3 linked regions of the Pararhizobium capsulatum DSM 1112 genome follow. The protein of the gene in region 1 interacts with the protein of each later gene in a pairwise test. Links are inferred from orthologs where the notes say so. Each region holds a gene or a part of one and is shown in the gene's direction. Other genes may lie near its edges.

What was found.
Region 2: the proteins of dnaE (region 1) and dnaQ interact in binary tests that used the Escherichia coli proteins (3 or more experiments, as listed by UniProt). The link is inferred for Pararhizobium capsulatum DSM 1112 from one-to-one orthologs.
Region 3: the proteins of dnaE (region 1) and QO002_RS20605 interact in binary tests that used the Escherichia coli proteins (3 or more experiments, as listed by UniProt). The link is inferred for Pararhizobium capsulatum DSM 1112 from one-to-one orthologs.

Annotation. Positions count from the first base shown.
Region 1 is NZ_JAUSVF010000001.1:2,468,767-2,479,360, forward strand. What follows is about bases 2,618-6,713. They hold dnaE (DNA polymerase III subunit alpha), read left to right. Parts: upstream 2,618-3,009; coding sequence 3,010-6,513; downstream 6,514-6,713. Other genes in these bases: QO002_RS12110 (hypothetical protein), read right to left, coding at 2,618-2,830; QO002_RS12120 (L,D-transpeptidase family protein), read right to left, coding at 6,534-6,713. In the rest of the region: QO002_RS31175 (BMC domain-containing protein), read left to right, coding at 1-216; QO002_RS12080 (hypothetical protein), read left to right, coding at 216-758; QO002_RS12085 (EutN/CcmL family microcompartment protein), read left to right, coding at 755-1,024; QO002_RS31120 (BMC domain-containing protein), read left to right, coding at 1,037-1,438; QO002_RS12095 (hypothetical protein), read left to right, coding at 1,435-1,860; QO002_RS12100 (hypothetical protein), read left to right, coding at 1,848-2,054; IS66 family insertion sequence element accessory protein TnpB, read right to left, coding at 2,266-2,502; more of QO002_RS12110, read right to left, coding at 2,531-2,617; more of QO002_RS12120, read right to left, coding at 6,714-7,796; QO002_RS12125 (DNA polymerase IV), read right to left, coding at 8,057-9,349; QO002_RS12130 (hypothetical protein), read right to left, coding at 9,575-10,237; QO002_RS12135 (DUF3572 domain-containing protein), read right to left, coding at 10,240-10,503. UniProt on the Escherichia coli protein: DNA polymerase III is a complex, multichain enzyme responsible for most of the replicative synthesis in bacteria. This DNA polymerase also exhibits 3' to 5' exonuclease activity. The alpha chain is the DNA polymerase catalytic subunit.
Region 2 is NZ_JAUSVF010000001.1:376,746-386,121, forward strand. Bases 3,218-6,095 are described here. They hold dnaQ (DNA polymerase III subunit epsilon), read left to right. Parts: upstream 3,218-4,243; coding sequence 4,244-4,948; downstream 4,949-6,095. Other genes in these bases: QO002_RS01725 (shikimate dehydrogenase), read left to right, coding at 3,218-3,655; coaE (dephospho-CoA kinase), read left to right, coding at 3,652-4,239; secB (protein-export chaperone SecB), read right to left, coding at 5,020-5,511; QO002_RS01745 (FxsA family protein), read right to left, coding at 5,601-6,095. Outside these bases: hemE (uroporphyrinogen decarboxylase), read right to left, coding at 1-946; QO002_RS01715 (pyruvate, water dikinase regulatory protein), read left to right, coding at 1,352-2,173; QO002_RS01720 (Maf-like protein), read left to right, coding at 2,203-2,802; more of QO002_RS01725, read left to right, coding at 2,795-3,217; more of QO002_RS01745, read right to left, coding at 6,096-6,125; QO002_RS01750 (Tim44/TimA family putative adaptor protein), read left to right, coding at 6,262-6,960; mltA (murein transglycosylase A), read left to right, coding at 6,974-8,086; QO002_RS01760 (Smr/MutS family protein), read left to right, coding at 8,079-8,645; QO002_RS01765 (helix-turn-helix domain-containing protein), read left to right, coding at 8,642-9,019; gyrB (DNA topoisomerase (ATP-hydrolyzing) subunit B), read left to right, coding at 9,169-9,376. UniProt on the Escherichia coli protein: DNA polymerase III is a complex, multichain enzyme responsible for most of the replicative synthesis in bacteria. The epsilon subunit contain the editing function and is a proofreading 3'-5' exonuclease.
Region 3 is NZ_JAUSVF010000002.1:17,422-26,699, reverse strand. Bases 4,230-7,009 are described here. They hold QO002_RS20605 (aminotransferase), read left to right. Parts: upstream 4,230-4,921; coding sequence 4,922-6,097; downstream 6,098-7,009. Other genes in these bases: QO002_RS20595 (methionine ABC transporter ATP-binding protein), read left to right, coding at 6,944-7,009; QO002_RS20600 (MetQ/NlpA family ABC transporter substrate-binding protein), read left to right, coding at 6,145-6,939; QO002_RS20610 (LLM class flavin-dependent oxidoreductase), read left to right, coding at 4,230-4,611. Also shown: QO002_RS20625 (ABC transporter permease), read right to left, coding at 1-375; QO002_RS20620 (ABC transporter substrate-binding protein), read right to left, coding at 418-1,983; QO002_RS20615 (fatty acid desaturase), read left to right, coding at 2,230-3,222; more of QO002_RS20610, read left to right, coding at 3,232-4,229; more of QO002_RS20595, read left to right, coding at 7,010-8,092; QO002_RS20590 (methionine ABC transporter permease), read left to right, coding at 8,046-8,756; QO002_RS20585 (isopenicillin N synthase family dioxygenase), read left to right, coding at 8,781-9,278. UniProt on the Escherichia coli protein: Shows aminotransferase activity with methionine and histidine as substrates, and to a lesser extent also with phenylalanine.

The DNA of each region.
Region 1 (10,594 bases):
GTTCTCAGCGGCGAAAGCATCTATCTGCTGGAATGCCAGCCGGCGGCCTATGCCATTCTTGCCTGCAACGAGGCCGAGAAGGAAGCCGACATCAAGGTCATCGACATGCGGATGATCGGCGCCAACGGCCGACTTTACCTGGCGGGCACCGAAGCGGATGTGCGCAATGCGCGCGATGCCGCCGAGCGGGTGCTGCGTGAGGCGGGAGCACGCTGATGTCGGACATTCGCGCCCTCATCCGCGACGTGCTGGCCGAGGAGATCGCCGCCATCCGGGCCGAGCTTCTGGGCGCGGCCGGGAGCCGTGAGGAGCGGGTGCGGGTGGACGATGCCCGGGGGCTGACGGAGTTTGCGCTTTCGGTGCTGCGCCGCGCCGCCGATCCGGGCTTTGCTGCAGCGCTTCAGGAGGGGCGCCTGATATTCGTGCCGGCGGGTGCGCCCACACTCGCCGCCGCCGGACCGGCGATGCCGATGGCTGCTTATGCGCCCGCATCGCCGTCCGTGCCGGTTTCTTCCCCGCCGCTTTCCTCCCTGCCGCTTTCCCAGGCTCAGCCTGTGCAGCAACAGGCATCGGTGCTGGTGACGACAGTGCCGTCGGCCGTGCCGCAGGTGACGAAAAGCCTGATCACCGAGCGCGATATCACAGGCCTCGGGTCGGACACGACGCGGCTGCGCATCGGCCGGCAAAGCAGATTAACGCCCCTTGCTGCGGACGAGGCTCGCCGCCGGGGCATCAGAATCGAAAGGAGTGCGACATGATTAAGGCCCGCGTCAGCGGCAGGCTCTGGTCGACGCGCCATATCGGCACGCTTCCGACCGGCGCCCTGCTCGAGGTGGAAACCGAAACGGGGGCAAGGCTCATCGCCTTTGATCCCCTGGGCTGCGCCGAGGGCGAGACTGTCCTTGTGACGCAGGGCTCGGTGGCCGCCGCCTACTTTCCCGAACGCTCCGCGCCGATCGATGCGCTGATCGTCGGCTCGATCGACGAACAACCCACGAATATCAACCCAAAAGCACAAAAATGAAGGAGCTTTGAAATGGCAAATCTGGCAATCGGCATGATTGAAACCAAGGGCTACGTGCCGGCCCTCTCCGCCGCCGACGCGATGGTAAAGGCGGCCAATGTCGAGATCATCGCCCGCAACGAGGTCGGCGGCGGTCTGGTGTCCATTGTCGTGCGCGGCGATGTCGGCGCGGTGAAGGCGGCAACAGAAGCCGGCGCGGAAGCCGCAGGACTGGTCGGCGAAGTCACCGCCGTCCATGTCATCGCCCGTCCGCATGCCGATCTTGGCCGGCACTTCGACCCTCAAGGCCTGAAGCCGGCCGGTATCCCCGCGCAAAATTTAACAGCCCGGGCAAGATTGAACAGCCCGCCCAAGATTAACAGCCCGCCCAAGATTAACAGCCCGCCCAAGATTAACAGAAGGAGTGGGGCATGACAGAGCTTCGCGTCTATCTTCCCATCGAGGATCTTCAGCCGCAGTTCGCAGCATATCTGTCCTCGCCCACCCGGGCGAGGGGATATCCGCCCTTTGCCGGGCAGAACTCCCTGATCATCGAGGTGGCGCCGGCGCTGGCGATCCACCGCATCACCGACCTGGCGCTCAAATCCGCGCCCTCGATGGAGCCGGGCATCCTCTACACCGAACGGCAGTTCGGGCTGCTGGAGCTGCATTCGGACAGAATGGAGGAACTGGTCGCGGCCGGCGAGGCCATCCTCGCAGGCATCGGCGGCCGGAGGAACAGCTCAAGCCGCAGATCCTCTATCACGACATCATCGAGGATCTCTCCGACCAGCACGCGATCATCCTCAACCGCTCCCGCGATGCCTCGATCCTGGTCCCGGGCGTGGCGCTGCTGATCTACGAGATGGCGCCGGCGCTGTTTGCCTGCGTCGCGGCCAATGAGGCCGAAAAAGTCGCCCCAAACGCCGTCATCAACGACGTCCAGATGATGGGCGCAACCGGCCGACTGTTCATCTCTGGCACGCGGGAAGACATGCAACTCGCCCGCGACACAATCACCGCAAAACTCGAAACAATCAAAGGACGGTAAAAACGTATCAAAAACAGGCGGTCGGTAGGTCGAAAGGGTTCCGTTCTATTTTGATACCAAGTCGTCGCATATGTATCTATAAATGTTATGCTTTGCCTCAGGCGACGCGTGCCGGCGCAAACGTCCAGGAGGAGCGTCGCTACTCGATCCCTTCCCATAGCATCGCCAGTTGTGCCGCCGTAAGCTGCGCCGTGCCATCGCTTGCCGATATCTAAGGAAAGCGGCCATTCTTCAGGGCTTGGTAATAGAGACAGAAGCCTTGGCTGCGCAAGAACAGCAGCTTGATCCGATTACCTCGTTGTCCATGGAATACGAATGCCGAACCGGACGCGGTTTTCTGTCGTAACGATGACTTCAACAGTGCCATCAGCTCGTCGATCACTTTGCGCAGGTCGGTCACGCCGCAGGCGAGGGGATAGACCCGCGCGTTTGCGCCCCCAGCGATCATGCTTCTTGCACCAGGCGGATCAGCGCCTTCAGCAGGTCAGGTGCAACATCGGCATTGACCTGCAAAACACGACCGCCCACACCGCCAATTTCGATTCGAGTAGATTGTGCCAACCGCCTCGCGGCAGCAGATTTGTCTGTCCGGTTCGGTCGGTTTGCTTGACTGGTTGGTTCCGTAAAGTATCGCGGCGCAGCACATCGTAAATTCCATTTCGCTGCTTGACGAGTGAACAAAAATAGAACAAAATAAAAACATAACGGAAAAGGAGCTTTGAAATGACCGATTTTCTTCGTGATCTTGCCGCCTTCACCTCCATGATTATGTTCATCGCCAGTTTCTCCATCCTCGTTATGGGGATGTAATCATCCTTCTTCAGCCCATTTTATCTGTTCGCGCTCTGTGGACAAATTCGCAGCTTGCGGAAAAATCGGAGCGGTGAAGGATGAAAAGTGGACATCACCGATCCGAAGCAGGATATCGTTCCGTTGACAGGAATCGGAGCGAGCCATGGCCGAAGCGACGAAGCAAGATGTAGGGACGCAGGCAGGCGAGGGCGGTGATCCGCTGTTCGTGCATCTGCGGGTTCATTCCGCCTTTTCTCTTCTGGAGGGCGCGCTTCCCATCAAGAAGATCATCGGCAAGGCTGTCTCCGATGGCCAGCCGGCGATCGGCATTGCCGATACCAATAATCTCTTTGCTGCGCTCGAATTCTCTCAGAAGGCCATGGACGACGGTCTGCAGCCGTTGATCGGCTGTCAGCTGTCGATCGACATGGAGGATGAGGTTGATGGTGAGAAGCGCGGTCATGCGCAGCATCTGGCGAAGCTGCCATCGATCGTGCTGATTGCATCCACCGATGCCGGATATGTTCGGCTCGTCGATATAGTCAGCCGCGCCTATCTCGATGGTGAGAGCGGGCAGGCGGTGCGCATTGCTTTATCGTGGCTACGTGACGGCGGCACGGAGGGGTTGATCGCCTTGACTGGTGCTTCCGGTGGTCCGGTGGACATGGCGGTACGCTCGGGTCACGGCGCTCTTGCGGAGGCGCGATTGAAGACACTGGCGGCGCTGTTTGGCGATCGGCTCTATGTCGAGCTGCAGCGGCATGGGCGCTTCGATCGGCGCCACGAAGGTCGAATGATCGAGCTTGCCTATAAGATGGATTTGCCGCTGGTCGCGACCAACGAGCCTTTCTTTCCATCGCCTGCCGAATATGAGGCCCATGACGCATTGATGGCGGTGGCGCACAACGCCATGGTCTCCGACGACAGCCGGTTCCGACTGACACCCGATCACTATCTGAAAAGCCGCAAGGACATGGTGGCGCTGTTCAAGGATCTACCGGAAGCGCTCGAAAACTCTGTGGAGATCGCGCGCCGCTGCTCCTTCGTCCTGAAAACGCGAGGCCCTATTCTGCCGCGCTTCACCGGTGCGTCCGACGATCCGCAGGAAGCTGAGCGCGCCGAATCGCAGGAACTCCGGCGCCAGGCCCAGGAGGGCCTTGAGGAGCGTATGGAGAAGCTGGGCCTCTCCGCCGGCTATACCGAAAAGGACTATCGCGAGCGGCTGGATTTCGAGCTTGGCGTCATCGAACGCATGAAATTTCCGGGCTACTTCCTGATCGTTGCGGACTTCATCAAATGGGCAAAGCAGCAGGATATCCCCGTTGGTCCGGGCCGCGGTTCCGGTGCGGGCTCGCTGGTCGCCTATGCACTGACGATTACCGACGTCGACCCACTACGCTTCTCGTTGCTGTTCGAACGCTTCCTCAATCCTGAACGCGTTTCGATGCCCGACTTCGATATCGACTTCTGCCAGGATCGGCGCGAAGAGGTCATCCGCTACGTTCAGCGCAAATACGGCCGCGAGCAGGTGGCGCAGATCATCACCTTCGGTTCGCTTCAGGCACGCGCCGCGTTGCGCGACGTTGGTCGCGTGCTGGAAATGCCTTACGGCCAGGTCGACAAGATCTGCAAGCTCGTGCCGAACAACCCGGCCAACCCGACGCCTCTGTCGAAGGCGATCGAAGAGGAGCCGCGCTTCCAGGAAGAAGTCGACAAGGAGCCGGTTATCGGCCGCCTGCTCGATATCGCCCAGAAGATCGAAGGCCTTTACCGTCACGCGTCGACCCACGCCGCCGGTATCGTGATCGGCGACCGTCCGCTGTCGCAGCTCGTGCCGATGTATCGCGACCCGCGCTCCGATATGCCGGTCACCCAGTTCAACATGAAGTGGGTGGAACAGGCCGGCCTCGTCAAGTTCGACTTCCTCGGCCTGAAGACACTGACAGTACTGAAGACCGCCGTGGACTTTATCGCCAAGCGCGATATCACCGTTGCGCTCGAGGCTTTGCCGCTCGACGATGAAAAGACCTACGAGATGCTGTCGAATGGCGACACGGTCGGCGTGTTCCAGGTGGAAAGCGCCGGGATGCGCAAGGCGCTGATCGGCATGCGACCGGACTGCATCGAGGATATCATCGCCCTCGTGGCGCTTTATCGACCGGGTCCCATGGAGAACATCCCGGTCTACAACGCCCGCAAGCATGGCGAGGAAGAGATCGAATCGATCCATCCGACGATCGATTATCTGCTCAAGGAAACGCAGGGCGTTATTGTCTATCAGGAACAGGTGATGCAGATCGCCCAGGTTCTTTCAGGCTATTCGCTCGGAGAGGCCGATCTTCTGCGCCGCGCCATGGGTAAGAAGATCAAAGAGGAAATGGATAAGCAGCGGGCCCGCTTCGTCGATGGCGCGGTTGCCAACGGCGTCTCGAAGCCACAGGCCGATATGATCTTCGATCTCCTGGCGAAGTTCGCAAACTACGGCTTCAACAAGAGCCACGCGGCAGCCTATGCCATTGTGTCCTATCAGACCGCCTATCTGAAGGCGCATTATCCCGTCGAGTTCCTGGCAGCGTCGATGACGCTCGATATGTCGAACACCGACAAGATCAACGATTTCCGGCAGGACGCCGCCCGGCTGGGAATCAAGGTCATTCCGCCATCGGTGCAGACATCGTTCAGGCGCTTCGAGACCGGCGACAACTGCATCTACTACTCATTGGCGGCCATCAAGGGCGTCGGTGAAGCTGCAGTCGATCATATCGTTGCCGTGCGTGGCGATGCACCTTTCGAAAGCCTTGAGGACTTCTGCCTGCGGATTGATCCGAAGCTTTTGAACCGCCGCGTCTTCGAAAGCCTGATTTGTGCCGGTGCTTTCGATTGTTTCGGCTACGATCGTGCTGAACTGGTTGGTGGGATGGACCGAATTCTCGGTCTTGCGCAGCGTGCCCAGGAAAACAAGGTCAGCGGCCAGAGCGACATGTTCGGTGCGGGCTTTGCGACAGGGCCTGAAAAGCTGGCCTTGCCAGCCTATTCACCTTGGCTCGCGTCGGAGAAGCTGCACCGCGAGTTCCAGGTTCTGGGTTTCTATCTCTCGGCTCACCCGCTCGACACCTATAACGAGTTGCTCGCAAAGATCAGGGTACAGACCTTTGGTGATTTCGCAGCCTCGGTAAAAAAAGGTGCGACAGCCGGCCGTCTCGCCGGTACGGTCACGTCCAAGCAGGAGCGCAAGACCCGCACAGGCAACAAGATGGGCATCATCGCCTTTTCGGATTCCTCCGGGCAGTTCGAAGCCGTGCTGTTTTCCGAGGCGCTCAATCAGTACCGAGACCTGCTGGAAGCGGGCAAATCACTCGTCATGACCGTGCAGGCGGAAGAGCGGCCGGAAGGTATCGGCTTGCGCATCCAGACGCTGCAATCACTGGAAGAACGCTCTCTACAGATGCAGAAGGCGCTGCGCGTCTATGTGCGTGACAGCGGCCCTCTGCGATCGGTTGCGACCCACCTCAACACCAAGGGCGACGGACTCGTATCGTTCGTTGTCATCAAGGACAATGGCCAGCGGGAGATTGAGGTCGAGCTCAACGAGCGGTATCGGATTTCGGCGGAAATTGCCGCCGCCATGCGCGGAACGCCCGGTGTCATAGACGTCGAACTCGTCTGATCACGAATCCAGGGACGGTCTCAGCCCTTGGGGCCTGCATACGTAATTGTGACGAAATCCGTGCCCTTTCCGGTTTCCTGACCAAGGCCATTATCCGTTATGGTCAGAGATGAACCGTCAGCGAGCATCTTCTCGATCTTCTGGCGCGTCTCTGCATTGAGGCTTAGTCGATCAAGTGTGCGTTCAGCAGCATTGAAGGCAAGCGAATCGCTGTCGTCCGTCAAACCAAGACGCGCCTTAATCGTCTTTGGAAGCGCGTTGTCGAGTGTGGTCGCAAACCAACTCCCGCCGCTTCCATTGTTGTCGGCGTCAGCTGCAGAATGAAACTGGAAGAAATGTGTGCCCAATGCCGCATGCGGCTCGGCAATGGTGATCGGGGCTTCGAAGACCGGCGCGAAGTCCCGGCGAACGAGGATTTGGCCATTGGCAGGCGTTCCCCGGTTCGTTTTCTTGTAAAGCGTAGAAAGCAGTTCGGCGGTCACCCGTCCGTCCGGTGGAAGATTTTCGCTTTTCTGAAACGCCGCGATCGCCTCAACTGTTTGGGAGCCGGAAACGCCGTCGGGAAGGCCGGGATTGAAGCCGAGATCAATCAGAATGTTCTGTGCGTCCATCGTCGTTTCCCGCTGTCCACGCCAGGTGATCAGCATGCGAACAGGCGGCCCGGAAGGTAGTGCGCTTTCTGCCGGTTTGTCTGCCGGTTCGCCCATCGCGATCTCGACGGGTTGCGTAGACGAGGGCAGCTGCGAGCCTGTCGGCCGCAGCTCTACATCTGAAAGCAGTGGCGGCGCCTCAGCTTTGGGTTGGAAGAGAAACGCGTGGGAAACAGGCGTCGGCAGCACCTGCTTATCAGATATGAGGACATGCATGCCGTGTTCAGTCATTCCAAAAAGTGTCTTCGCAAAATCGTCGGGCATGCGCACGCAGCCATGGGAGGCCGGGTAGGGCGGCACCTGACCGGACGCATGAAGCGCGATACCGGACCACGTCAACCGCTGCATGAAGGGCATCGGTGCATCTGAATAGATGTTGGAGCGATGATGGCGCGCCTTCTGCAGGATCGAGAAGATGCCTGTTGGCGTGGCGTGCCCCTTCTTGCCCGTGGAGACGTGTGACGTGGCGACCACCGTGTCGCCGTCGTAGACGACGAGCGACTGCTGATCCTTGGAGACGATGATCTGCAGTGGGCGTTCTGTCGCACCGAGGACGTTTCCCGTGCCAAGTGCCGTACTGGCCGCAAGGGCAAGAGCAAGAAGACTGGACCGAAAGGCGATACGCTGAACCATGACGACATCCGGAGCTACTAAAGTCCGCGCGCCGGTTCGTGCGGCTTCATGCGCGGCAAATACAAACGTCCGGTTTCGTCCTCGCGCGTCCCGCCAAGGCATGAACCAGATGAAAGGCCAGCCTAGACAAAGGGATTTAACGAAGTTTTGCGGGAGTTGGCAATCTTGAGCCATCCACTTTGCAAGCGCGTTCAAATTTCCGTGTAAAGCTGCTACGCCGGAGAAGACTTGCAGTCGCTGGCGGTCGGTTTATGGGGCATTTAGCGATCCCGCCGACCCTTTCCGAAGGTGTAGCCCGTCTCGACGCTGGCTTTCCCGAACTTGTCCCGCAGGATGTTCATCGCTGCCTCGGCTGCCGCTCTTCGACTGGCGTTGCGATCGACCAGATCCGGGGGATCTGCCAGCGCCGGATCGCCGAGATCGCTGACGCCGATACCGATCAGCCGGAACTTGGTTCCATCCGTTTCCCGGTCCAGCAGCTGCATACCGGTCTGAAAAATCCTGTCGGCAAGCTGGGTCGGGTCCTCCAGACGGCGATTGCGGGTCCGGGTCTTGAAGTCCGCGGTTTTCAATTTGAGGACAACTGTCTGGCCGGCAATTTCTGATTTGCGCAAGCGCGCGCTGACCTTCTCGCTGAGACGGCGCAGGTGGACGATGAGCTGGTCATAGTCGCAGAGGTCATCGTTGAAGGTCGTCTCAGCGGAAACGCTCTTTGCTTCGCCGTTGATCTCCACCTGTCGGTCATCCTTTCCGCGCGAAAGCCGGAAGAGACGCTGTCCCATGGTGCCATAGCGCCGCATCAGATCGGCTTCCTCCATGGTTTGGAGCTGGCCTATGGTGCGAATGCCGTCACGCTCCAGCGTCGTCGCAAAGGCTTTGCCGACGCCCCAGATGAGCGTTACCGGCTTTTCGCTGAGAAAGCTCAGGGCTTCCTCCTCGCCGATCACCGAAAAACCACGGGGCTTCTGCAGGTCGGATGCGACCTTGGCGAGGAACTTGCAATAGGAAAGACCCACGGAAACAGTGATGCCGATCTCGTTCTCGATGCGACGGGCGAAGCGTGCCAGCGTCAAGGCTGCCGCCGCGTGATGTAGCCGCTCGGTACCCTTAAGCTCCAGAAAGGCTTCATCGATCGACAGCGGCTGCACGAGAGGTGTCAGTTCCTGCATCAACGTCCTCACCTGACGGCCGACGGTGACATACTTCTCCATGTTTGGTTTGATGACGATCGCTTGGGGACAGGCTTCCAAGGCCTTGAACATCGGCATGGCCGAGCGCACCCCATGGATACGAGCGATGTAGCAAGCCGTTGAAACCACTCCGCGCTTGCCTCCGCCGATGATCACGGGCTTGTCGGCAAGCTCGGGATTGTCTCGCTTTTCAATGGAGGCGTAGAAGGCGTCACAATCGATATGCGCGAGCGTCAGTTTGTTCAGTTCCGGATGGCGGAGCAAACGCGGGCTGCCGCAGGCGCGGCAACGCCTGTTATCGGCCGCCTGTTCGCTGAGGCAGTCGCGGCAAAAACCGGAGGCGGAGGGATGATGATCGACCATGGCTCGGAACAAAACTTGAACATCGCTACCCTACTGCAAAATTCCGCAATCCGAAATGGGGCGGGGCGCGCCGTCCAAGATGTTCTTGGAGCAAGCAGATGTAGAGTGTTCCGCTTCTGGTTCTCTAGAGGATGTCTGGTTCAGATTGAACCAGACATCCTCTAAATTCTTTTGTTTCCGGTTGTCTTTTCGGGAAAACCGGTTTCCATTTTCCCCTGATAAACTCTAGCGACGATCAGAATTTGTCTCGCCGAAGAAATGCTTGCGGATGAGAACCTCGGCTTCGTCCCAGCTTTCGGCGAGCAATACACCATCTCCGGCGGGAGGCGCCATGCGCCGGAAGCCCTCATTAGCCATGAGATGGATCAGCAGGCAGTCGGGGACGCTGTCCCGCACGGAATGAAGGTTGCGGGCGATATCGTCGAGGAAGGCTGTGGGGACAGGTGCCTGGGCCGTTAGCTGTCGGATCACCGGTCCCTTGGCGTCTTCTGTCGCCAAGAGCGGATAATGGAGGTCATGGCGATCAAGCAAGGCGCGGCGAATAGCTGTATGCCGCGGCGGCATTGCGGTTAGGAAGATGAGGTCTGCGTCGCGCGCGAGCGATTCCAGCGTTTCGACTGCGCGGGGCGCCGGGACTTGCCATGATTCCTGTACAAGAAAAAAGGCCTCAAGCAGGGCTTTCACATCGCCTTCTGCGACCGGCTCTCCTGTATTCTCAAGCACGACATTGCCGGTGAGGCGGAAGGAGCGCGGAAGAAGGTCATGTCCTTGTGATCGCAGGAAGTCTCGGAACGGCGTGACGAATTCCAGCACCACTTCGTCGATATCACAAACGATGAGCGGGCGGCCTGTCAGCTTTATATCATCGAAGTCGGGCATTCCCGCCATGGTCAATAGTCCGCGGGGCCGGAGAGAGCGGCATGAGCGCGCACGACCTCCTCTGGTTTCATGCCCGTCGCCTCGCAAAAGGCGAGTAGCGTCGGCTCGTGTTGCATTAGGAAGTCGACCAGCCCGGCCAGGAAGCCCGGGTCGTTCATGGCGTGACGCAGCGACGATGGTTCTGTTCCGGTCAAGGCCATGAAACGCCCCATAAGCTCTGGTTCACCCGCAAGCCAGCCGAGAATGGCGATCGGAACTTCGTCTGGTGACGTCATGGATTATATCCTTTCTGGGTGCCCGCGTTTTTCCAACGAATATTTCCGCTTTTTCAACCAAATAGCGTTACAGTGCCAATCTGGCCAAGGT
Region 2 (9,376 bases), 2.1 Mb from region 1 along the record:
TCAGCGGTCCATTCCCAAGAATGTCCAGGATCCGATCTATCCCCTCATCGAGAGCGATACCACCGGCAACGACCCGCATCGGATCAAGATTGCCCTGGATCGGACCGTCCTTCTGCAACTCCGCCGCAAAGCCCAGCGGAACCGACCAGTCGAGACCGATTGCATCCGCATCCGTCGCCTGCCTGTAAGTTTTCAGGCGCGTCCCTGCTCCCTTGGCAAAGGCGATGATTCGCGCCTGTGGCCGACGTGCCCGAACGCTGTCGATCATTCGACGGACGGGCCTGATCGCATAACGCTCGAATTCCTCCTCGCCGAGAACACCGGCCCAGGAATCAAAAATCTGAACCGCGTCGGCCCCCGCATCAATTTGTTCAACCAGATAGTCAGCCGATACGTCCGCCAGCAAACCGAGAAGATGGTCGAATGCCTCCGGGTGGCGATAGGCGAAAAGCCGGGCAGGGGCCTGGTCCGGGGTTCCCTGACCCGCAATCATATAGGTCGCGACCGTCCAGGGCGCGCCACAGAAGCCGAGAAGGGTTGTTTCTCCGGGCAGCTCCCGCCGCAGTTTCGTTACCGTCTCGATGACTGGCTTCAGGTGACCCGAGACGATCGATGGGTTCAGCCGATGGATCTCTCCAACATCGATCGGGTCCATTCGCGGTCCGTGGCCTTCCTCAAAGCGAACATTCCGCTTCAAGGCGTCGGGGATGACAAGGATATCGGAAAACAGAATCGCTGCATCGAAACCGTACCGACGGATCGGCTGCAATGTCACTTCCGTTGCAAGCTCCGGCGAATAACAGAGATCAAGAAAGCTCCCGGCCTGTTGGCGTGTTTTGCGATACTCCGGAAGATAACGACCTGCCTGCCGCATCAACCAGACGGGAGGAGGAGACAACGTCTCTCCCTGCAATACCCGAAGCACTTTGCGTCCTTGCACAGTCACGTCCACATGTCTCCAACTTAAAACAAAACTGAATCTAGAAGGTTTCTATTTCTTAGAGTCGGTGACTATCAAGGATTAAAATCCATCCCCACCTCATCCACAGGGCCGCCGCGTTGAGCAGCCGTGAGGAAAAAATTCGGCCAATCTGGCACGAAAGTTCGGATAGCCCGGAAAATTGTTTCGATTCAATTCGTTCTGCTCTTCACCACTTGAGACGTGTTTGTGGATAGGCTGTGAATGGGCGTGACATTTTGCCGTAAGCATGAGTCATCTTCACAGGGGCCGCGAAGTCTTCTCCGAGCGTGCGTCAATTGTGAATAACTCGGAAGTTTTCCCCTTGCCTTGGACGGGGGCGAGCCCTTAGCTGTTTTTGTCCCGCTTTATCAACAAGCCCCGGAGAATAACGTGGAGAACCAGAAAAACTATTTCCACCTGCATCTGATCTCCGATTCGACCGGCGAAACATTGATTGCGGCCGGCCGCGCCGCCGCTGCGCAGTTTCAGGCTTCCCATGCGCTTGAACACGTCTATCCGCTGATACGGACGCGAAAGCAGTTGGGGCAGGTGCTCGAGGCCGTCGATGGAGCGCCCGGCATCGTCCTCTATACCATTGTCGATCGCGACCTGGCCGATATGATCGACCAGCAATGCAAACAGATGGGCGTACCCTGCGTCTCTGTTCTCGATCCGATCATCGATATTTTCCAGACCTATCTGGGTGCCACATCCCGTCGTCGCTCCGGCGCCCAGCATGTCATGAATGCCGAATATTTTGCGCGCATCGAGGCCCTCAATTTCACGATGGATCACGATGACGGACAGCTGCCCGTCGATTTTGATGAAGCCGACGTCGTCTTGATCGGGATCAGCCGGACATCCAAAACACCGACCAGCATCTATCTCGCCAACCGCGGCATCAAGACAGCGAACATACCGATCGTGCCCAATGTGCCGCTGCCGGAACGATTGCTCGAGGCGACGAAACCCTTGATCGTAGGTCTGATCGCAACTGCGGATCGGGTTTCGCAGGTCCGACAGAACAGGGTGCTCGGGGCAACCCAGGGCTTTCATGTCGAAGAATATACCGATCGTGCCTCGATCGCGGAGGAACTGAAATATGCGCGCATGCTCTGCGCACGCAACAATTGGCCGATCATTGACGTGACGCGCCGCTCGATCGAGGAAACAGCGGCCGCGATCGTTGCCCTGAGGCCCCGGCTGCGGTAAATCCGCACTCCACTGTCCAGGACCCGTCTATGACCCCTTCTCTCGTGCTTGCGTCTGCAAGCCCCTTTCGCAGGATGCTGCTTGAAAACGCCGGCATCGCTTTTGGAAGTCAGGCTGCGGCCATTGACGAGCGGGCGATCGACGCCAAGCTTGAAGCGGAAGGGGCGTCACCGGAAACGATTGCCCTCGCTTTGGCTGCAGAAAAGGCTGTCGATATCGCAAGGCATTTTCCCGAAGCGGTTGTGATTGGGTCCGACCAGACGATGTCTCTTGGCGCGCGCGTCTACCACAAGCCACGAACTATGGACGAGGCGCGAGATCACCTTCTGTCTCTTTCAGGCCAGACTCACCAACTCAACAGTGCAATCGTGCTCCATCAGGACAAGGAGATTTTGTGGCGCCACGTGTCGTCGGCCCGGTTGACCATGCGTAATTTCGACCGGGATTTTGTTGAGCAACATCTTGCGCGTGTCGGTGAAAAGGCGCTTTCCAGCGTCGGCGCCTACCAGCTGGAGGGGGAGGGTATCCAGCTGTTTGACGCGATCGAGGGCGATTATTTCACGATTCTCGGTCTACCCATGCTGCCCTTGCTGGCTAAACTTAGAGAGATCGGTGTTCTCGATGCGTGATTCACGTGAAACATTTGTTAACCATGCTTTCGTTGCCGGCTACCCGGTCAAGCATTCGCGATCGCCTTTGATTCATGGATATTGGCTGGAGAAGTTGAAATTGCAGGGAAGCTACCGGACTCATGAAGTGACTCCGGATAATTTTCCCGGCTTCATACAGGAGTTGAAAAGTGGACAGTCCGGATTTATTGGTGGCAACGTCACCATCCCCCATAAGGAAGTTGCTTTCTCCCTCTCCGATCGGCCGGATGATTTGGCACGGGAAATCGGTGCCGCCAATACCGTCTGGCTGGAAGACGGTGTGCTTCATGCGACCAATACTGATGGCATAGGTTTCACTGCCAATCTCGATCAATCAGCACCTGGATGGGATGGGATCGAGACGGCTGTTGTCCTCGGTGCCGGGGGCGCAAGCCGGGCGGTCATCCAGTCCATTCGCGACAGGGGTGTCAAAACCATCCATGTTCTGAACCGGACGGTAGCGCGGGCGCGTGAATTGGCGGATTGTTTCGGGCCGGCGGTCCATGCGCAGCCGATGGAAGCCCTCTCGGATATGCTTCCCGGCGCCGGGCTTCTGGTCAATACAACATCGCTTGGGATGGACGGCGGAGAGGTACCCGCCTTCGATTTCAGTTCGATGCGTCCGGATGCTGTTGTCACCGACATCGTCTATGTGCCGTTGAAAACGCATATTCTGGCGCAGGCCGAAAGTCAGGGATTTCGCATTGTCGATGGGCTCGGGATGCTCCTTCATCAGGCCGTGCCCGGCTTTGAAAAATGGTTCGGAGTTCGCCCCACGGTCGATAGCGCGCTTCGCCAATTGATCATTGATGACATGGCGGCTCACACATGATCGTCCTTGGCCTTACCGGATCCATCGGCACGGGAAAGTCGACAACGGCGCAGATGTTTGTAGATCTGGGCATTCCGGTGAACGATGCCGATAAGGTCGTGCATGATCTCTACCAGGCAGAAGCTGTAGAGCCGATCGATCGGGCATTCCCGGGTGTCGTCGTCGATGGCTGCGTGGACAGGGGCAGACTTTCGTTGGCGCTCGCGGAAAGTCCCGCACGGTTCAAGGAATTGGAGGCCATCGTCCATCCGCTCGTTCGTCTGCGTGAAAAGCAGTTCGTCGAAAAGGAAAGAGCCGCAGGAACGCCGATCGTGGTGCTCGATATTCCCTTGCTCTATGAGGTTGGCGGCGAAGATCGTGTGGATGCCGTCGTTGTCGTAACCGCCGATCCAGACATTCAGCGCGAGCGTGTCTTGAAAAGACCGGGGATGACGGCCGAAAAATTCGATCTCATCCTCTCGCGCCAGATGCCGGACGACCAAAAACGTGCGAAGGCGGATTATATCATCGATACCGGCCTCGGGCTTGATTCGGCCCGCACGCAGGTCGGGGCACTTGTCGAACGTCTTCTGAAAAAAAGGTGACCTAATGCGCGAGATCATTTTCGACACGGAAACCACCGGTCTCGATAATCGTCTTGATCGGGTCATCGAAATTGGCGGCGTCGAACTCGACAATCACTTTCCGACCGGCCGGACGTTCCACGTCTACATCAATCCAGGCGATCGTCAGGTTCATCCGGATGCGCTTGCAATCCACGGCATCACCGATGAGTTCCTGAAGGACAAGCCGTCCTTTGCCAATATTGCGTCCGACATGATGGCGTTTTTCGGCGATGCCCGCTGGGTGGCCCACAACGCGAACTTTGATATGGGCTTTATCAATGCAGAGCTTGCCCGCATCGGCCAGCCACCCGTCGCGCCCGATCTGGTGACGGACACTCTGGCACTGGCCAGGCGTAAAAATCCAATGGGGCCGAACTCGCTCGATGCACTTTGCCGGCGCTACGGCATCGACAATGCTCACCGGACGAAGCACGGCGCATTGTTAGACTCCGAACTTCTGGCAGAAGTCTATATCGAGATGAGCGGCGGACGGCAGGCGGCTCTGGGTCTCTCCTCGCAGGAAAGCCGCGGCACCGAGCGGGAACAGGACGATACGATCGTTGTGATCGGCCAGAGACCGCGCCCGTTGGCGCCGCGTCTGACTGAAGAGGAACGCGCAAGCCACGATGCGCTGGTCGCCAAGATGGGTGCCAAGGCAATCTGGGGCAAATACGGCCAACCTCAATAAACCAGCCGCAATAAAAAATGCCCGGCTCGCGAGAACCGGGCATTCGGCTTAACAAGCAAACTCTTCCCAAATCAGTTCGGCGCGGCGGAAACCTGGGCACGAACCTTTTCTTCGGCCATGCGCTGCGTGAACATCTGCGCAAAGTCGATCGGATCGATCATCAGCGGCGGGAAGCCACCGTTGCGGGTTGCATCGGCAACGATCTGGCGTGCGAAGGGGAAGAGCAGGCGCGGGCACTCGATGAAGAGCAGCGGCAGCATGTGTTCCTGCGGAAAGCCGGTAACGCGGAAGACGCCACCATAGGCCAGTTCGACATTGAACAGAACCTTGTCGCCTTCCTTGGCTTCGGCATTCAGCGTCAGGACAACATCAAATTCCGCTTCGGAAAGCGGGTTGGCATTGACGTTGACATTGATGTTGATCGAAGGAGCCTTGTCGCGAGCCTGCAGCGAACGGGGGGCAGCGGGATTTTCGAAGGACAGATCCTTGATGTACTGTGCCAGAACGTTCAGGGACGGACTCTCCTGGGAGCCGCCGTTCGGGTTGGATGCGGTATCGGTCATGAGGCCTTTTCCTTGGGCTTGATGTGCTGTGGCCATCTAGCATTTCGCTCGGAGCCTTACAACCCGGAGCCCTGCCGCATCATGGAAGGCTAGCGCAACCTGTTCCGGTCATCCTGCTGTCCCGGCGAACGAGGTGCATCACGCGAATACTCGTCTTCCTCCAGGTCAACTACCTGCGGACCGCGCCGATGAACGTCGGAGGAGTTGTCTCCGGGGCGGCTTCCGGGTGAAAATCCGAAACCGGAGCCGACCGTGACGATGTTGAGGCGATCACGCATCACCTTCCAGGCGAGGTCTCGTACGGGTGGAAGAAAAAGCAGGATCCCGACAATATCGCTCAGAAAGCCGGGCAGGATCAGTAAAATGCCAGCGACAACGATCATGACCCCATGAACCAGTTCGCGCCCGGGATCGCCGCCACCAGCCGTTGCCTGCTGAAGTCGTCTCAATGTACCCAAGCCCTGAAAACGCAACAGGACTATTCCGGCGACCATGCTGGCAAGAACGAGCATCAATGTCATCCCGACACCGATTTCGTTTCCGACCAGAACAAAGGTCGCGATTTCCGCAAACGGCAACACAAGAAAAAGCGATGGAGCGATCAGAATACGCATGGAACCCACTCATTTATCGAGGAAATGCCATCCAACGGGCGCCTCGTTGCAAGGAATTGATATAGTCGTTTGAATGATGATGCCATGCAGACTATATGGGGTAACCTCAAGGCAAATTAACAGCGGTCTGGGTGGAATGGGCTCTTTCGACTTCGTCACATTGTTTTTTCTGGTCGCCGCGGTGATCATCTTCATCCAGTTGCGCAGCGTGCTCGGTCGTCGTACCGGCAGCGAGCGGCCACCGCTCGATCCCTATTCCAAGCGCGAAACCGCGGAAGGACCGGAGGCGACCGGCAAGGTCGTGCAGTTGCCGCGTCGGGATGGCAGCCCGGATGGCACGGCGAGCTATGCGGCAATCGACGCCTTCACGCCAGCGGGCACGCCGCTCAATGACGGTTTGCGCAGGATAGCAGATGCAGATGCTTCCTTCGATCCGAAGGAATTCGTCAACGGCGCCAAGACGGCCTACGAGATGATCGTCATGGCGTTTGCCGATGGTGATCGCAAGACGTTGAAGGGTCTGCTGTCCCGTGAGGTCTATGATGGTTTCGAAGCGGCGATTGCGGAGCGCGAAGCCAAGGGCGAGGTTCTGAAGTCCACGTTCGTCGGCATCGAAAAGGCCGATATCGTTCATGCCGAAGTCAAGGACAGCGAAGCGAGCGTCACTGTGCGGATCATCAGCCAGTTGATCTCTGCTACCTTTGACAAGGCTGGCGCCGTTATCGACGGCGATAGCGAGGCGGTGTCCGAAGTCAACGACCTCTGGACCTTCGCCCGCGATACACGCTCGCGCGATCCGAACTGGAAGCTGATCGCGACCGAATCCGAGAATTGATCGGACCGGCGCGATGGATTTCAGTCTGCAGCGGGTCGGCTTCTCCGACATCCCCGGTTGGCAAAACGATGATCCGGCTGCGGTCGTACGCGCGCTTGCTCGTTGTCATCGGCATGTCGTTTCGGTCAAACCCCACAAGACCGGCGCGCTCGGCGTCAGCTCGGACGATTTGGGGCTGGCCTTTGAGGCGGCATCGACTGTTGTCGATGCCCTGGCCCCCGAGGGGGCCAGGGATTTCTTCGAGACGCATTTCGTGCCTTTTCTCGTCCGCCCGTCGATGGGAGGGAGAGGTCTGGTCACGGCCTTTTATGAACCCGAAGTCGAGGTTCGGGCAGAACCGGACGCGCAATTTCGCTATCCCTTTTACCGCCGTCCGGCCGATCTCGTTGACCTCGATGACAGCAATCGGCCGTCCGGCATGGATCCCTATTTCGCTTTTGGTCGCCTCCGCGACGGAGCGATTGATGAATATCCGGATCGTAGCGCAATCGAGCAGGGCTATCTTCGCGGCAAGGGGCTGGAAATTGCCTATGCGAAATCCATCGTCGATGTTTTCTTCGCCCATGTTCAGGGGGCGGCCCGATTGCTGTTTCCGGGTGGCCGCGTAACGCGTGTCACTTATGCGGCAAAGACGGGCCATTATTTCTCAGGCATCGGAAAGCTTCTGATCGATCGCGGCGAGATCGACCCCAAGACCGTGTCGATGCAGAGCATTCGCCAATGGCTTGCCGAGAACTCGGATCGGGTTGCGGAGGTCCTCTGGCATAACCGTTCCTTCATCTTCTTTCGGGAGGCTGCGGTCGATGATCCGGTGCTCGGGCCTGTGGCCGCTGCAAAGGTAGCGCTGGAGCCGGGACGCTCACTTGCTGTCGATCGCGCGATCCACACCTTCGGCGTACCCTTTTTCATCAGCAGCGAGACACTGGTCCATATCGATGATGCCAAGCCCTTCCAGCGGCTGATGCTGGCGCTCGATACCGGTTCGGCGATCGTTGGCCCGGCGCGCGGCGATATCTTTACCGGCTCTGGTGACGAAGCTGGCCGACTGGCCGGCTCGGTGCGCAACGCGGCAGATTTTTTCATTTTCATTCCCAAGGCCGCAGCAGCAAGATACGGCGATGGCTAAGGATCGAAAGCTCTCGAGCGAAGACAGAATCCTCTGGGGCAAGGTTGCCCGCACGACCCGTCCCCTGCCGGGACGCATGGAAGATCTTGTCCATTTTGAAGAACCGGAGATTGAAAAAGCGCCTGAATCGCAGCAGCCCGCAAATTTCAAGGACGGGCGCTCCCTGTTGGAAGCCCTCGGTGTTGCACCCGAGCCGCCGAAGCCAACGCAGCACCAGCATCATCCTCTCGAGAAGCCGGTGAAGCGCAAGCTCGCCCGGGGACACCTGCAACTGGAGGCGAGGGTAGACCTGCATGGTATGATCCAGAGCGAGGCACACGGATTTCTGCTGCATTTCCTGATGCGCGCCCACGACCGCGGCCTGCGCCATGTCCTGGTCATCACCGGCAAGGGCACGTCGCTCGGCAGCGAAGGTACCTTGAAGCGAGCGGTGCCGATGTGGTTTTCCCTGCCGGAATTTCGGTCTCTGATTTCCTCCTACGAACCGGCTGCACGCACCCATGGCGGCGAGGGCGCGCTTTACGTGCGTCTCTCCCGGGCCAGGGGAGCGGCACCGTGACGCCCTTCGGCGAAGCCATGCATCGCCTGCGTCTGCAAAAGGGCGTTTCGCAAAAACAGATGGCCGCCGCCATCGGTGTTTCTGCCGCCTATCTTTCGGCCCTCGAACATGGAAAGCGTGGCGCTCCGAGCTTCGATTTCCTCCAACGCGTCGCCGGATATTTCAACGTCATCTGGGATGAGGCGGAAGAACTTTTCGGCTTGGCGGCGCTTTCCGATCCCAAAGCCGTGCTCGATACGTCCGGACTATCCGCTGGTCATACCGCCTTTGCCAACAAGCTTGCGGCGCGAATTCGCCGCCTTCCGGACGAAACCATCGCTGCATTGGAAGAAGTTTTGGAAAACCGGCGTTTTCCTGATAAGGATCGTGAATGATCCCCTGTTTTCTGCCGGTTTTAGCGCCTCGGGATTTGGAAGCGCCAACAGTTTCCCTATATTCACAACAGCCGTGGATCGGGTGATTCGCCCGTAATCGCCGTCAGGCCTCTTTAGAGGCTTGGAACCCTGGAAAGACTAGAAACTATATGACCGATACTCCTGAAACCGCCTCCGGTTCCAACGCCGAAGAATACGGCGCAGATTCCATCAAGGTGCTGAAGGGCCTCGACGCCGTACGCAAGCGGCCGGGCATGTATATCGGTGATACCGACGACGGCTCGGGCCTGCACCACATGGTCTATGAAGTCGTCGACAACGCGATCGACGAAGCGCTTGCCGGCCACGCCGATGTTG
Region 3 (9,278 bases), on another replicon or contig:
GGAGAGGAGAGCGAGCGGCACGCCGAGCGCGATGGCACAGAGCATGGCGGAAATCGCGAGCGCTACCGTGTTCGGCAGGGCAGAGGCGACGAGGGCAAGGACCGGGCGGCCGTTGAAGACATCTTCCCCGAGATCGCCGGAAACCAGCCGGCCGAAGAAGACGAAGACCTGCTCGACCAGCGGTTTGTCGAGGCCGATGCGGGCGTTGAGGGCTGCGACGGCCTCGGGCGTCGCGCGTGAACCCAGGATCACGGTCGCGGGGTCGCCGGGGATCAGCCGTGTCAGCGCCATCAGAAGCACGACAGAGCCGGCAACGGCGAGAAGCGCCGTCGCCAGCTTGAAGGCGAGATGGATCTGGAGGGACGCGCTCCTCATCGCAGCGCATCCCCGTGTTTCATTTCAAAGTCAGTCACCGGATCAGGCCGTCGCTTCCGTAAAGGCCGTGTAAAGCCAGTTGTTGCCATTCGGCAGGACGCCCGGCTTCAACCACTTTCGCGAGGCGAAGGCATTGAGATTGTGGGTGATCCAGATGAAGGCGGCGGATTCGTCGAGCAGCTTCTGCGCCTCGATGTAGATCTTCTCGCGCTCGGCCGGATCGACGGTGACGCCACCCTTTTCATGCAGCGCGTCGAAATCGGCGCTCTTCCAGCGCTGCCAGTTCCACTGGCCAACCTGCGCCGAGGTGAACCACTGTGTCTGGAAGCCGGGGTCGAACTTGCCGTTGTACTTGATCAGCGACAACTCGAGGTCCTTGCTGGCATCATTTTCGCCGAGCGCCCAATAGGCTGCGGATTCCAGCGCCTCGATCTCCACCTCGATGCCGACTTCGGCCAGATTGGCCTGGATGATCTGGGCGATCGCCTCGTAGCGGGCATTGGCTTCGATCGTCAGCTTCGTCTTGAAGCCATCGGCATGACCGGCTTCTGCGAGGAGAGCCTGGGCTTTTTCCAGATCGCGGGCGTGAACCGGCGCGTCTTTCCAGTAGCCGAGCAGGCTCGGCGCCAGCAACGAATTGGCCCGCGGATAGATGCCGGAATAGGCACCCTGCAGGATCGCGTCGATATCGACGGCATAGCGAAGCGCCTGACGCACGCGGATATCGTCGAATGGCGCCTTCTCGATGTTGGGGCCGAACCAGACATAGTCGATCGCCGGAATTTGCGTCACGCTCGCATCCGGCAATTCCGCCAACGCCTTGCCGCTTTCCGGGTCGATGGCGGTGAAGTCGATCTCGCCGGACTGGAAGGCGATCTCGGCGGTCTTCTGCTCGCCAATCGGCTTGCCGACGATCTGAAGGAAGTGCGGCTTGATCGCGCCCTTGTAGTCCGGGTTGATTTCAAGGACGAACTGCTCGCGCGGGGTCCATTCCTTGAGCACGTAAGGACCGCTGCCGATCAACTTCGTGGCGATTGCCTTTTCTCCGAGGGCTTCGAAAGCCTTCTTCGAGAGAATACGGCCAGAGCCATCGGCCAACGCGATCGTGTAAAGCGCCGGTGCTGGGTTCTTCAGGATGATACGGCCTTCGAGCGGGCCGGTCACTTCGACGCGATCAAGTGCGGACCAATCCTTGGCGTAGGTAACGGGCTTGCCTTCGCTATCCGGCTTGATGAAGCGCTCGAAGGAGAATTTCACGTCTTCGGCCGTCAGGTCGCCATAGCCGCCGGTAAAGGCGAGGCCGCTGCGCAGCTTGAAGCGGATTTCGGTGTCGCTGACCTGTTCAAGCTCTTCTGCAGCGTCGAGCTCCCATTCCGTCGAGCCCGGCTTGAACGAGATCAGGCCCTGCTGCACCGACCAGATCACGTTAAGATCGACCGGGCCGGAACGGTTGGCGGGATCGAGATTGGAAAGGTCCTTCTCGACGCGAACTGCAATCTTGGTGCGGTCCTCGTTTGCGACGGCGGGATGAACGCCTCCAAAGGCGACGATGGTCGCGATGGACGCGCCGCCGACAAGTACCTGTCGGCGCGTGGGGTTGAATGTCATGGAATTTCCCTCCGGTCTGGAGCGCCCTCTCAACCGGAAAAGGCGCTCGTCAATTCGATGGAACGATTAGAGCCAATAATCTATAAATTATATAGAATAAATATTTTCCAATATGACCTCTTTTCGCAACCAGTTTTCCGTTTTTCCGAACTCTGATGCAAAGCCATACGGCGCGGCTCCCGGCGTTGGCCTTTTATATTGGCAGTTGAAATCTATCGGTTTTTCGCACTTGTCGGAATTAACGTCATGTCCATCCGCCCGTCGCCAGAAATACTGCCTTCCCAATCCACCCTTTCCGTCATCGCCCGAATTGAATGGCAGACGGTGGCTTTGGCTCTCGCCATTTATGGTGGCTACTTTGCCGTGACATGGTTCTGGCAGTCATTGCCGGTCGTCGTGGTCATCGCCGCTGGCGGCTGGTTGGTCGCCTGGCACGGGTCGCTGCAGCATGAGGTCATCCACGGCCATCCGACCCGCAACCGGCGTGTCAATGATGCGATCGGTTGGCCGCCTTTGTCGCTCTGGCTGCCTTACGCGATCTACCGAGAAGGCCACCTGACCCACCATCGCGACGAACACCTGACCGACCCGATCGAAGACCCGGAATCGTCTTACTTTACACAAGTTGCCTGGGAGAGCATCGGCTGGCTCGGCCGCCGCCTGGCGGCGTGGAACACGACGTTGCTTGGACGGCTGACGCTCGGCCCTGTTGTCATGATCGTCAACTTCCTCGTTCAGGAAGCCGCACTGGTCTTTAAAGGTGACCGGAACCGCGCGGCATTGTGGGCGCGGCACGCGATCGGCGTCGGCGCCGTTCTGGTCTGGGTGATGTGGGTCTGCGAAATGCCCCTGTGGCTCTATCTCTTCGGCTTCGTCTATGTCGGCGCAGCACTCAGCCGGCTGCGGTCCTATGCCGAACATCGCTATGCCGACCATCACGACGAGCGCACGGCCATCGTCGAAAACAGCCCGCTGTTTGGACTTCTCTTCCTCTACAACAACCTGCATGTGCTGCATCACAAGCGGCCCGGCGTTCCATGGTACCGGATACCCTTGCTCTATCGCCGTCACCGCGATTTTCTGGTCTCGGTGAATGGCGGCTTGGTCTATAACGGCTATGTTGACGTGGCGCGTCGCTTTCTAGTGAAGCCCCATGACGACCCACGCCATCCTCAGCATCGCCAGCCTGTCACCCGACGTGACGACGAGGTAAGCGCTGTTCCAGAAATTACTATTTGAAAGCTGTCCGTGAGTTCACCAAAAGAAATTCTCCTCAACGCGTTCAACATGAACTGCGTCGGCCATATCAACCACGGTCTCTGGACTCATCCGCGCGATCGATCGGACGAATATAACAGGCTCGACTACTGGACCTCGCTTGCGGCGACGCTGGAACGCGGCCTGTTCGACGGGTTGTTTCTGGCGGATATCGTCGGCGTCTATGACGTCTATCAGCAGTCGGTCGACCTGACGCTGAAGGAATCGATCCAGCTTCCGGTCAACGATCCGTTGATGCTGGTCTCGGCTATGGCGGCGGTTACCAACGGGCTTGGCTTCGGCGTGACCGTCAACGTGCATGCCGAGGAGCCCTATATCTTCGCCCGCCGTATGTCGACGCTCGATCATCTGACCGAAGGCCGCATCGGCTGGAACATCGTCACCGGCTATCTCGACAGCGCCGCGCGCGCCGTGGGGCAGGCCGCCCTTGGTGAACATGATACACGCTACGACCGTGCCGACGAATGCCTCGATCTGCTCTACGCTCTCTGGGAAGGAAGCTGGGACGACGAGGCCGTTATTCGCGACCGGCAGGCGCGGGTCTATGCCGATCCGCAGCATGTGCGAAAGATAAAACACGAGGGCAAATACTACCGCGCCGATGGCTATCACCTGAGCGAACCGTCACGCCAGCGCACGCCGGTGCTCTATCAGGCTGGTACCTCCGGTCGTGGCCAGCAGTTCGCCGCCCGCCATGCCGAATGCGTCTTCATCTCATCGCCTGACACCAACGTGGCGCGAGCCGCATCACGGAGCATCCGGCAGGGTGCCGTCGCGCAAGGGCGGCGGGCCGAGGATATCAGGATCTTCGCCGGCATCACCGTTGTCGTCGACAGGACTGAGAAAGCGGCGCAGGAGAAATACGAGGATTACGTCCGCTATGCGAGCCCAGAGGCGGGCCTTGCCCATTTCTCCGCCGGCACCGGCATTGATTTTTCCCAATACGAACTCGATGAGCCGATTACCTACGGCAAAGGCAATTTCGTCCAGACCTCTGTCGATCTCGCCCGCGAACGCGGCTGGACGAAGCGCAGCATTCTATCGGGCATGGAACTTGGCGGCCGTTATCCGCTGATTATCGGCAGCCCGGAGCAGGTGGCCGATGCGCTCGAAACATGGATCGACAACGGCGAGGTGGACGGTTTCAATCTCGCCCGCACGGTGACGCCGGAAAGTTATGAGGATTTCATCGATCTGGTCGTCCCCGTGCTGCAGCAGCGTGGCCGATACAAGACGGCCTATGGCGAGGGAAGCCTGCGCAAGCGTTTGTTCGGCGAAGGAAACCGACTGCCGGATCGTCATACCGGCGCAACCTTCCGGCACGGCCGCTCGGCTGAAATCCCGGCCTGATGATTGGTCGCCGGTATAATTTTTCACAGTGCCAGACCGTCGGAATGGATGTCGGCTCAGGGGGCGAGGAGACGACATCGGCATGGTGCAAGCCTGATGACGGGTGAAACCGGCTTTATGAGGTGAAATTATCGTTTATTTCGCTGGCAGGGGACGTTCTGGCGACGAAAACCGTCGGCTGCCAGCGCGGGACGAAGAAGCCGAGCTTTTCCCGCGAACCTCGGTTGCGTGGAATAAATTTCTTTGCCTATAGAAATAGTCGATAATACCCTCGCTGCCATTGGAAATCGTTCAATGGTTTTGCGACGTTATGGTCAATTCTGTCTTCGGTGCCGCCGGCACCTCCATCTTCGAAGAGATGTCACGGCTGTCCGCCGAGACGGGATCGATCAATCTCGGTCAGGGCTTTCCCGAGGCGCTTGAGCCGGAAGAGCTGATCGAGGCGGCCATCGCTGCCCTTCGTGAAGGCCCGCATCAGTATCCGCCGATGATGGGTATTCCGGCGCTGCGCAAGGCGGTGGCGGAGAATACCCAGCGCTTTTTCGGCCAGGGGGTCGATTGGGAGCAGGAAGTGCTGGTCACCTCTGGCGCGACCGAAGCCCTGACGGATGCCTTCTTCGGCCTGCTTGATACGGGTGACGAGGCGATCGTGATCGAGCCCGTCTACGACGCCTATAACTTGCTCATCCGTCGCGCCGGCGCCGTGCCTGTCCCCGTCCGCCTTGAGCCACCCCATTGGCAGCTGACGGCCGACAAGCTGGAGGCGGCGATTACCCCGCGCACGAAGATCATCGTGCTCAATACGCCGATGAACCCGATCGGCAAGATTTTCGACGACAACGAGCTGGTGGCCCTGCGCGATGTGGTGCTCAAGCACGGCCTGACTATCGTTTCGGACGAGGTCTACGAACATCTGGTCTTCGACGGCGCGCGCCATCGCTCGCCGTTCTTCCTGCCTGAGCTGCGTGATCGCACCGTGCGTATCGGCTCGGCCGGCAAGACCTTCTCCGTCACCGGCTGGAAGGTCGGTTATGTGACGGCGGAACCCCATCTTCTGCGCCCGATCGCCCGCGCCCATCAGTTCATCACCTTTACGACGCCGCCCGCCCTGCAGGCTGCTATCGCCGTTGGTCTCGCCCTGCCAGACAGCTATTTCGATGGGCTGAAGGCTGGGCTCGCCGAGCGTCGCGACCTGCTGGTTGCCGGGCTGCGCGCCGCCGGTTTCGCCGTCGATCCGGCCGAGGCGACGTATTTTGCCGTTGCCGACCGCAGCGGGTTTGCACCCGAAGAAGACGATCTTGCCTTCTCGCGCCGGCTGACGCTGGAGGCGGGCGTGACGCCGGTGCCGATCTCATCGTTCTACGGCAAGCGCGATGTCACCAGCCGCATCCGTTTCTGCTTTGCCAAGCGCACCGAAACCCTGAACGAGGCCGTGCGCCGGCTTGCGGCCTGGCGCGACGAGCGCGGCTGGAAGGCCGCTTCGTAACCCGAATTCTTCTCATTCCATCCATGCCATACAAGGGGACCTATCTGATGAAACGTAGCTATCGTTCTTTGCTTATCCTGCCGGCGCTTGCGCTGTTTCTGGGAACAGCCGCTTCGGCCTCCGCTGAAAAAATCCGCTTCGGCGTCACCGCCGGGCCGCATGCGCAGATCGCCGAAGCCATCGTGCCGATCGCCAAGGCCAAGGGCCTCGATATCGAGGTCATCGAGTTTTCCGATGGCGCCCTGATCGACCCGGCTACCAATGACGGCGATCTCGATGCCAACGGTTTCCAGCATACGCCGTACCTCGACCAGCAGAACCGCGACCGCGGCCTCGCCGTCGTCTCTGTCGGGAAGACGGTACTCCTGCCGATGGCCGGCTATTCGAAGAAGTACAAGACGCTCGCCGAGCTGCCTGACGGCGCGCAGGTGACGATCCCGAACGATCCGAGCAATCTCGGCCGCGCCCTGAAGCTGCTCGAAAAGGGCGGCCTGATCAAGCTCACCGCCGGGGTCACCTTCAACGCGACCGAACTCGACGTCATAGAGAACCCGAAGAACATCAAGATCATCCCGCTCGAAACCGCGCAGCTTCCGCGTTCGCTGGAAGATGTCGATTTCTCCGTCATCACCTCGCACTTCGCGCTGAGCGCCGGCCTTGTTCCGACCCGCGACAGCATCCTCATCGAAGACCAGCTATCCGACTACCATTGCCTGATCGGCGTTGCCGAGAAGAACAAGGATGCGCCCTGGGTAAAGACACTGGTCGAAGCCTACCAGTCGCCGGAGGTGAAGTCGTTCATCGAGACCAAGTTCGGCGGCAACGTCATCGCGGTCTGGTAAGATTATGACCAAGCTTGCTCTTTCCCCTGTGCTGCGGATTGATGAGAAAGTGGAGCCCTCCGTGACGGCGGCCCCGGCCCGGCGACAGGTGGTCCGTGTCGAAGACCTGACCATGGTCTACGACCAGAAGGCCGGGCCTGTTCTCGACAAGGTGTCGCTTTCCGTGGAGGAGGGCGATATCCACGGCATCATCGGCCGCTCGGGCGCGGGGAAGAGCACGCTGGTGCGCTGCCTCAACCGGCTGGTGGTTCCGACCTCCGGCCGGATCGAAGTCTCCGGCCACGATATCACCCGTCTTTCGGGCGCAGACCTTCGCGGTGCCCGGCGTGATATCGGCATGATCTTCCAGCATTTCAGCCTGATGTCGTCGCGGACAGCGGCGGATAATGTCGCGCTGCCATTGGAGATCGCCGGCATCTCAAAGGAAGAGATCCGCAAGCGCATTCCCGTGCTGCTCGATCTCGTCGGTCTTTCCAACAAGGCCGATGCCTATCCGGTCGAGCTTTCCGGTGGCCAGAAACAGCGTGTCGGCATCGCCCGCGCGCTGGCGCTTGATCCGAAGGTGCTGCTGTCGGACGAAGCGACCTCGGCGCTCGATCCCGAAACGACAGAGCAGATCCTCTCGCTCCTGAAGGACATCAACCGCCGCCTCGGCCTGACGATCGTGCTCATAACCCACGAGATGGAGGTGGTTCGTGCCATCGCGAGCCATGTCACCGTGCTGGAGCATGGCCAGGTGGTCGAAAGCGGCCCGACCTTCGATGTCTTCGCCTTCCCGAAATCGCCAGTGGCGCGCTCCTTCCTGTCGTCGATCGTGGCGCACGAACTGCCGCCGCAGGTGGCCGGACGGCTGAGCCCCGAACCTTCCAGCGACACGGCGCCCGTGCTCCGCATTGTCTTCACCGGCGAAGCAGCAGAAGAGCCGGTTGTTGCCGATCTCGCCGTCAAGTTCGGCATCCGGGCCTCGATCCTGCATGGCCGCATCGACTACATCGACGAACGGCCGCTCGGCATTCTCACTTTGCTGCTTCCGGAGGCGGCCGATCGTGTGCCCGCCATTCTCGCCCATCTGTCATCCCTCGGTCTCCATGGAGAGGTTATCGGCCATGCTGTCCGATCTTCTGCCGCCGGCACTCGTCGCGCTGCTTCTTGATTCCATTCTCCAGACGGCGACCATGGTCGGCGTTGCCGCGCTGCTGTCGACGCTGATCGGGCTGCCGCTCGGCGTGCTGCTGGTCGTCACCGGAACTGGCCAGTTTCTCGAACGCCCGGCGCTCAATCGCGTCATCGGCACGGTCGTCAACCTGATCCGCTCCACGCCGTTTATCATTCTCATGGTTGCGATCATTCCGTTGACCCGGCTGTTGGCCGGCACGACGGTCGGAACCGCTGCAGCGATCGTGCCGCTGACGATCGCGATCACGCCGCTCTATGCGCGCCTTGCGGAGGCTGCGATGCGTGAGGTCGATCAGAGCCTGATCGAAGCCGCGCAAGCCATGGGCGCCACGCCGCTGCAGATCATCTGGAAGGTGCTTCTGCCCGAGGCGCTGCCCGGCATTCTCGCGGGACAGACAGTCACACTCGTCAGCCTTGTCGGCTATTCCGCCATGGCCGGAACGGTCGGCGGGGGCGGGCTCGGCGATCTCGGTATCCGCTTCGGCTACCAGCGCTTCATGCCGGAAGTGATGGTCGCCGTCGTCATCGTGCTCGTGATCATCGTGCAGTCGATCCAGGTGGCGGGCGACTGGGCCGCGCGCACCGTCAACCATCGCGTGGCCCGCAGCCGCCTCGTGGCTCGCAGCCACGACCAAACCTGATCTTTCTTTTCGAGGAGTATGAACATGACGATCCACACCAAGCCGACCCATCTGCCGACGATCGATTTTTCCCGCTTCTACGGCAGCTCGGCCGAGCGCGAAGCCTTTATCAAAGAACTGACCCGCGTGCTGCACGATCACGGTTTCTTCTATCTGACCGGCCATGGCGTGCCGCAGAGCCTGATCGATGACGTCATCGCCATCTCCAAGCGCTTCTTTACGCTGCCGGAGGCTGACAAGCTTTCGATCGAGATGGTGAAATCGCCGCATTTCCGCGGATATAACCGCGCGGGATATGAGCGCACCCGCGGCGAGCAGGATTGGCGCGAACAGCTCGACGTCAACACCGAGGGTGAGCCGGTGGCATCCGGTGCCGATACGCCGTGGAACCGGCTCTACGGTCCGAACCAATGGCCGGAAGCTTTGCCCGAATTGCGGCCGCTGCTGCTGCGCTACCAGGCTGAAGTCACCCGCATTGGCATCGATGTACTGAAGGCGATCGCGCTGTCGCTCGGCCAGCCG